One region of the Lelliottia jeotgali genome, then DNA from elsewhere that is predicted to be linked to it. Evidence: predicted binding sites of a transcription regulator. Region 1 holds the regulator's gene; each other region holds the start of a gene.
What was found. Region 1 encodes PurR, which represses purine synthesis genes. Its sites were predicted from a motif close to CANGCAAACGTTTGCNTG; they were not measured.

Region 1 (2,194 bases):
CAAAAAAATGATGATCACCCGCGAACAATGTCAGCAGATTGCCAACGGCTGGCGCGGTCATCTCGCCATTGCGGTGGATAACATCGTCAAACCCGAACGCACGCGCCAGATGGTGGTCGATTTCTATCGCCACTTTTCAGACGTTGAGCTGCGCGTGTCGCAGGAGGTGTTCAACGGCGTGTGGGATGCGCTGTCGGACGGCAGGGTAGAGATGGCCATCGGCGCAACGCAGGCGATCCCGGTGGGTGGACGCTATGCGTTTCGGGATATGGGGGCGTTGAGCTGGACCTGCGTCGTCGCCCGCGATCATCCTCTCGCCGCGATAGAAGGGCCGCTGAGCGATGACACGTTGCGCAACTGGCCGTCGCTGGTGCTGGAAGATACGTCGCGATCGCTGCCGAAACGCATCACCTGGCTGCTGGATAACCAACGGCGCGTGGTGGCCCCTGACTGGGAAACCTCGGCGACCTGCCTGTCGGCTGGCTTGTGCGTCGGGATGGTGCCGGTGCATTTCGCACGTCCGCGTATAGATCGCGGCGAATGGGTGGCGTTAACCCTGGAAAACCCGTTCCCGGATGCAGCGTGTTGCCTGACCTGGCAGCAAAACGATATGTCACCGGCGCTGGAATGGCTGCTGGCCTATCTGGGAGATAGCGAAACGCTGAACAGAGAGTGGTTGAAGGAGCCGGAATAACCGGCCCCTCAGAGGCGATTAACGACGATAGTCGCGGAACGGACCGTCAGCGACGGAGCGGCGTTCAATCAGGCGCGGGTGGACTTCAATCGACTGTGACTCTTCACGTTTGCTGACGATGCGGTCCATCAGCATGTTAAAGGCGGTTTCACCCAGCGAGTCTTTCGGCTGGTGAATCGTCGTCAGCGCCGGAGTGAAGTAACGGGCGTTGCGCACGTTATCGTATCCGATTACCGAAATATCCTGCGGCACGCGTAAACCAAGCTCATCTGCTGCGCAAAGTGCGCCCATCGCCATAATATCGCCACCGATAAAGACCGCGGTTGGGCGATGTGACTGGGAGACAATCTGCTGCATCGCGCGATAGCCGGATTCCGGTTCGAAGTCGCCCTGCACGATCCAGTTTTCTGGCACCGTGATCAGCGCTTCTTCCATCGCTTTCATAAAGCCAGCCAGACGACCAGCACCAGTATTACGCTCCAGTGGGCCTGGGATCACGCCGATTTCGCGGTGACCGCGTTCAATCAGGTAACGGCCCGCCATATAGCCACCTTCAAAGGCGTTGTCGTTCACTGAATCGGTGAAATCGGCGCGGGTATCGCCCCAGTCCATGACCACCATAGGGATGTGACGATACTCTTCGAGCATCGACAGCACGGATTCCGGATATTCAGAACACATTACCAGCAGGCCATCGACGCGCTTTTGCGCCATCATCGACAGGTAAGCACGCTGTTTTTCCTGGCTGTTCCAGGCGTTACCCAGGATCAGGGTGTAGCCCTTCTGGAAACAGTTTTTCTCAACCGCTTCGATGATTTCCGCAAAATAGGCGGCTTCGCTGCTGGTCGCCAGCAGTCCGATCGATTTAGTGTGATTCACTTTCAGGCTGCGCGCTACGGCACTTGGGGAGTAGTGCAGTTCTTTGATAGCTGCCCACACGGCGTTGCGCGTCTCTTCCGCAACAAAACGTGTTTTGTTAATTACATGTGATACGGTTGTAGTGGAAACGTTTGCGCGTTTCGCCACATCTTTAATTGTTGCCATTACATGTCACTCCAGACCATATCTTAAACTCCTGAAATACTTAAAGGTAAACGTTTGCCTTCTCTCACCCTTATCTCGCAATGTGAATTGCGATACGCCGGGAAAACGACTCAAAACGTCAGGAGGGGGTCAGTGGCCGGTACGCTTATAAATTTAGCGTGGAATTTTGTCTTATCTTGATGAAAAGGGGAAGCGCAAAAACGGTTATCAGTCTAAATCCAGGAAGATTTTTGGGGTAAACTGTGTAAAAATGAGCAAGCTCACTTTTCGTGGGGTGATTAAAAGGAGAAAAATTGATGAGTGCCGATCTTAAGTTTTCGCTGACCACTACCGTTATTGTGCTGGCTTTGATTGTTGCAGCAGGTCTTACCGCAGCCCTGCACTGATTTAAACGGGGGAGAGTTCTCTCCCTCGTCTCTTCTCCCGATTGTTACTCATCCCGCAAAAATCTTTTGC
Region 2 (2,194 bases), on a different contig from region 1:
TTCTTTGCTGTATTTCAGTTCTGCTGGCACATTGCTCATTGGAATTCTCCTGATAATAAATTGATTAGGCGACCGACTTACCGGCGCGAACAAAAATCGGTTTAGTCACGCTGACCGGCATTTCACGGTTGCGGATCTGCACCACGGCAGTCTCGCCAATTCCGGCCGGGACGCGCGCCAGCGCAATGCTGTAGCCCAGCGTCGGTGAGAAGGTCCCGCTGGTGATCACACCTTCATGAAGATTGCCGCTGGCATCGGTGAAGCGCACTGGCAGTTCATTACGCAGCACGCCTTTCTCTTTCATCACCAGGCCGACCAACTGCTCGGTGCCTTTCTCGCGCTGCAGTTCCAGCGCTTCACGACCAATGAAATCACGGTCTGCCGGTTCCCACGCGATGGTCCAGCCCATATTGGCCGCCAGCGGAGAGACGCCTTCATCCATCTCCTGACCGTACAAATTCATCCCGGCTTCCAGACGCAGCGTGTCACGCGCCCCCAGACCGGCCGGTTTTACGCCTGCTTCAACCAGCGCACGCCAGAAGTCAGCGGCTTTCTCGTTCGGCATCGCAATTTCGTAGCCCGCTTCACCGGTGTATCCGGTGGTGGCGATAAACAGATCGCCTGCCTGCACGCCGAAGAACGGCTTCATGCCTTCTACAGCTTTACGCTGTTCATCGCTGAACAGAGATGCGGCTTTGGCCTGCGCGTTTGGCCCCTGCACGGCGATCAGGGAAAGATCGTCGCGAACGGTGATATCAACGGCATATTTGGCGGCGTGTTCGGAAATCCAGGAAAGGTCTTTTTCGCGGGTGGCGGAGTTAACAACGAGGCGGAAGAAATCTTCAGTGAAGTAATAAACGATCAGGTCATCAATCACGCCGCCGGAGGCATTGAGCATCCCGGTATAGAGCGCTTTGCCTGGCGTCTTGAGCTTTGCAACGTCGTTCGCCAACAGATAACGCAGAAACTCCCTGGTGCGACTGCCGCGTAAATCGACGATGGTCATGTGGGAGACATCGAACATCCCGGCGTCGGTGCGCACTGCATGGTGCTCATCGATTTGCGAGCCGTAGTGCAGCGGCATCATCCAACCGTGGAAATCGACCATGCGCGCGCCGCATAACGTGTGTTGTTCGTACAAAGGAGTCTGTTGAGCCATCTTGTCCTCGTTGATTAAGCAGTGCAGGGCAATCTTGCGTTTCGCGCGAAATTTCTTACCACGAAACCCGGCGTCGGCATCACTGCAGGACGTCGACGCAAACGTTCTCTTTTCCCTGAAGTTACCACCGAACCCGGCGATTAACCATAAGGTAAAACGGGTCATCACATTAGCTTATGACCAAAAAACGCTAAAAAGCCTACAGAGTTATTCACTGGCAAAATGCGATTTACCCCGCATAAAATTAACTTAAATTTCACAATATTTAGCACAGGCTGATATTTCCTGCGGAAAAACGCGCCTATTTTCCGTCATGAAAAAAATGCGACATTAGATAATATAATGCGAAAAGAGGCGTGAAATTAGAATATTTCAAACGAGGGAAACATCCCGGCACAAAGGCCGGGAGAGGAAAGTGTGATGGGGGTCTAATTTAACGTTTTGTGCTTAACGCAGCCACTCGGGGAGATCGTTTAAGCCCATCGCCTGACGCAGAAGTTGTGGTTTAACGCCGGGAAGCGTGTCCGCCAGTTTCAGACCAACGTCGCGCAGCAGTTTTTTCGCCGGATTGTTTCCGGCAAACAGCTCGCGAAAGCCCTGCATCCCCGCCAGCATCATCGCCGCGCTGTGTTTACGACTGCGCTCGTAACGTCGCAGATAAAGATGCTGACCAATATCCTTGCCCTGGCGGTGCAGACGACGCAGTTCGTCGATAAGTTCTGCGGCATCCATAAAGCCCAGATTGACGCCCTGCCCGGCCAGCGGGTGAATGGTGTGCGCCGCGTCGCCTACCAGCGCCATTCGGTGCGAGGCAAACTGGCGCGCATAGCGCCCGGTCAGCGGGAACAGCTGGCGCTCACTTTCAAGCGAGCACAGTCCGAGACGGTTATCAAAAGCCATGCACAGCGCCTGATTGAACTCCTCAGGGGTGGCGGCTTCCATCTGCTGCGCCTTTTCCGGCACCAGCGACCAGACGATAGAGCAAAGATGCGGATCGCTTAACGGCAGAAACGCCAGGATACCATCGTTGTGGAA
Region 3 (2,194 bases), on a different contig from region 1:
TTCAGACCATTCGCCAGCACACCGCCTTTCAGACGTTTCATATACAGCGGGCCTGAGACTGGCTGTTCGGATACGTCAGACGTCGCGGTGATATCGCCGATGGTTTCCAGCGAAGTGATCATGAACACCAGCATCAGCGGCAGCAGCAGGTTCCAGTCAATGCCTAAGCCGTAGTACAACGGCGTGGGGACCATGATCAGCGGGCTGTCGGTCTGTGCGGTGTTTTCCGGCAGCATGCCCAGCGCCCACGCCATCAGGTAACCGGCCGCCATAGCAATCACCAGCGACGCAACGCGCAGGTACGGGTTACGCTGGCGGTTGAGCAGGATAATAATTGCCAGCACGACACCCGCCAGCAGCAGGTTTTTCGGTGCGCCAAAGGTATGGTCGCTCATCGCCGCATAGCCGCCACCGATAGACGTCAGGCCAACCTGAATCAGCGACAGACCGATAATCATCACCACTACGCCGGACACCAGCGGCGTAATCACGCGACGCGCCAGATGCAGAACGCGGGAGATCGCCATCTCCGTGCAGCTTGCCAGCATCAATGTACCGAACAGAGCAGCCATCATTGTCGGGACATCCGCACCGCCAGTTTTCAGTGCAGTTCCGCCCATGATCAGTGGCGCAACGAAGTTAAAGCTGGTGCCCTGAATCGACAGTAACCCCGACCCTACCGGACCCCAGGCTTTAATCTGAATAATGGATGCCACGCCGGAAGCGAAGAGCGACATGCTGATGATGTGCTGCGTGTCTTGTGCCGGTAAACCGAGCGCCTGACAGATCAACAGTGCAGGCGTGATAACGGCCACGAACATCGCCAGCAAATGCTGGCTCGCGGCAAACAGCGTTTGCGCCAGCGGGGGGCGATCTTCGAGACGGTAGATTAATTCACTATTATGATGAGTCTTCGCAATCGGTTGCGCATCAGGAGACTCTACGGCGTTAACGGACATCGGCGGCAATCCCACGGTGGAAAAGCGGGCATTTTATCTGACCGGATGGTAAAAGCAAACGATTGCATTTATAAATTATACAAACTGTTTCTGTCAGTGTTTATTAGGCGTTGGAATAACGCTCGGTTTCCGGCATCCAGCGCTCAATTAATGCGACGGCCTGAGCGGGATAACGTTCATGAATGTGACGTGCGAGGCGCTGAACCTCTGGGATCATGGCCTGATCGCGCAATAAATCCGCAACTTTGAATTCAGCGTTACCTGTCTGACGCGTTCCTAATAATTCGCCAGGACCACGGATCTCAAGATCCTTTTGCGCAATGACAAATCCATCGTTGCTGTCGCGAAGCACCTGCAAGCGCATTTGTGCCGTTTTGGAAAGCGGTGATTTGAAGAGTAGGACGCAATGGGAGGCCACCGCGCCACGTCCGACGCGGCCACGCAGCTGGTGGAGCTGCGCAAGACCCAGACGTTCCGGGTTTTCGATGATCATCAGACTGGCATTGGGTACATCCACGCCGACTTCGATAACTGTAGTGGCGATCAGCAAATGCAGCTCGCCCTGTTTGAATGCCTGCATCACGGCCTGCTTTTCAGCAGGTTTCATTCGACCATGAACCAGCCCGACATTCAGCTCGGGAAGCGCTAGCTTGAGCTCTTCCCACGTCGCTTCTGCGGCCTGAGCTTCCAGCAGATCGGACTCTTCAATCAAAGTACACACCCAATAAGCCTGACGGCCCTCTTGAGTGCAGGCGTTGCGGACACGCTCGATGATTTCGTGGCGACGGGTATCCGGAATGGCTACGGTGGTGACCGGCGTACGGCCAGGCGGCAATTCGTCGATAGTTGAGGTGTCCAGATCGGCATAGGCAGTCATCGCCAGGGTGCGTGGGATAGGCGTGGCGGTCATGATCAGCTGATGCGGGTGAAAACCCTGTTGAAGTCCTTTCTCCCACAATGCCAGGCGTTGATGCACGCCAAAACGGTGCTGCTCATCGATGATCACCAGTGCAAGGCCGTTAAACTGTACCTGCTCCTGGAAAATGGCGTGAGTGCCGACAATCATCTGTACCTGACCGCTGGCGATGGCTTCTTGCTGTACCACACGCGCTTTGCCTTTCTGCTTCCCGGCAAGCCAGCCGACTTCAATACCAAGCGGTGCAAACCAGTTGCGGAAGTTATTCGCATGCTGTTCGGCCAGCAGTTCGGTCGGAGCCATTAACGCGACCTGCTTA

Region 2: the regulator PurR is predicted to act here: its motif matches at 1,254-1,271, upstream of gcvT (glycine cleavage system aminomethyltransferase GcvT).
Region 3: the regulator PurR is predicted to act here: its motif matches at 1,011-1,028, upstream of JBO43_RS19825 (nucleobase:cation symporter-2 family protein).

What each region holds. Positions count from the first base shown of each region.
Region 1 is NZ_JAENMQ010000001.1:29,046-31,239, forward strand. It holds gene punR (DNA-binding transcriptional activator PunR) at 1-694, shown strand, start outside; gene purR (HTH-type transcriptional repressor PurR) at 713-1,738, opposite strand; gene cydH (cytochrome bd-I oxidase subunit CydH) at 2,035-2,124, shown strand.
Region 2 is NZ_JAENMQ010000008.1:85,689-87,882, reverse strand. It holds gene gcvH (glycine cleavage system protein GcvH) at 1-39, opposite strand, end outside; gene gcvT (glycine cleavage system aminomethyltransferase GcvT) at 65-1,159, opposite strand; gene ubiI (FAD-dependent 2-octaprenylphenol hydroxylase) at 1,607-2,194, opposite strand, start outside.
Region 3 is NZ_JAENMQ010000013.1:120,617-122,810, reverse strand. It holds gene JBO43_RS19825 (nucleobase:cation symporter-2 family protein) at 1-959, opposite strand, end outside; gene recG (ATP-dependent DNA helicase RecG) at 1,063-2,194, opposite strand, start outside.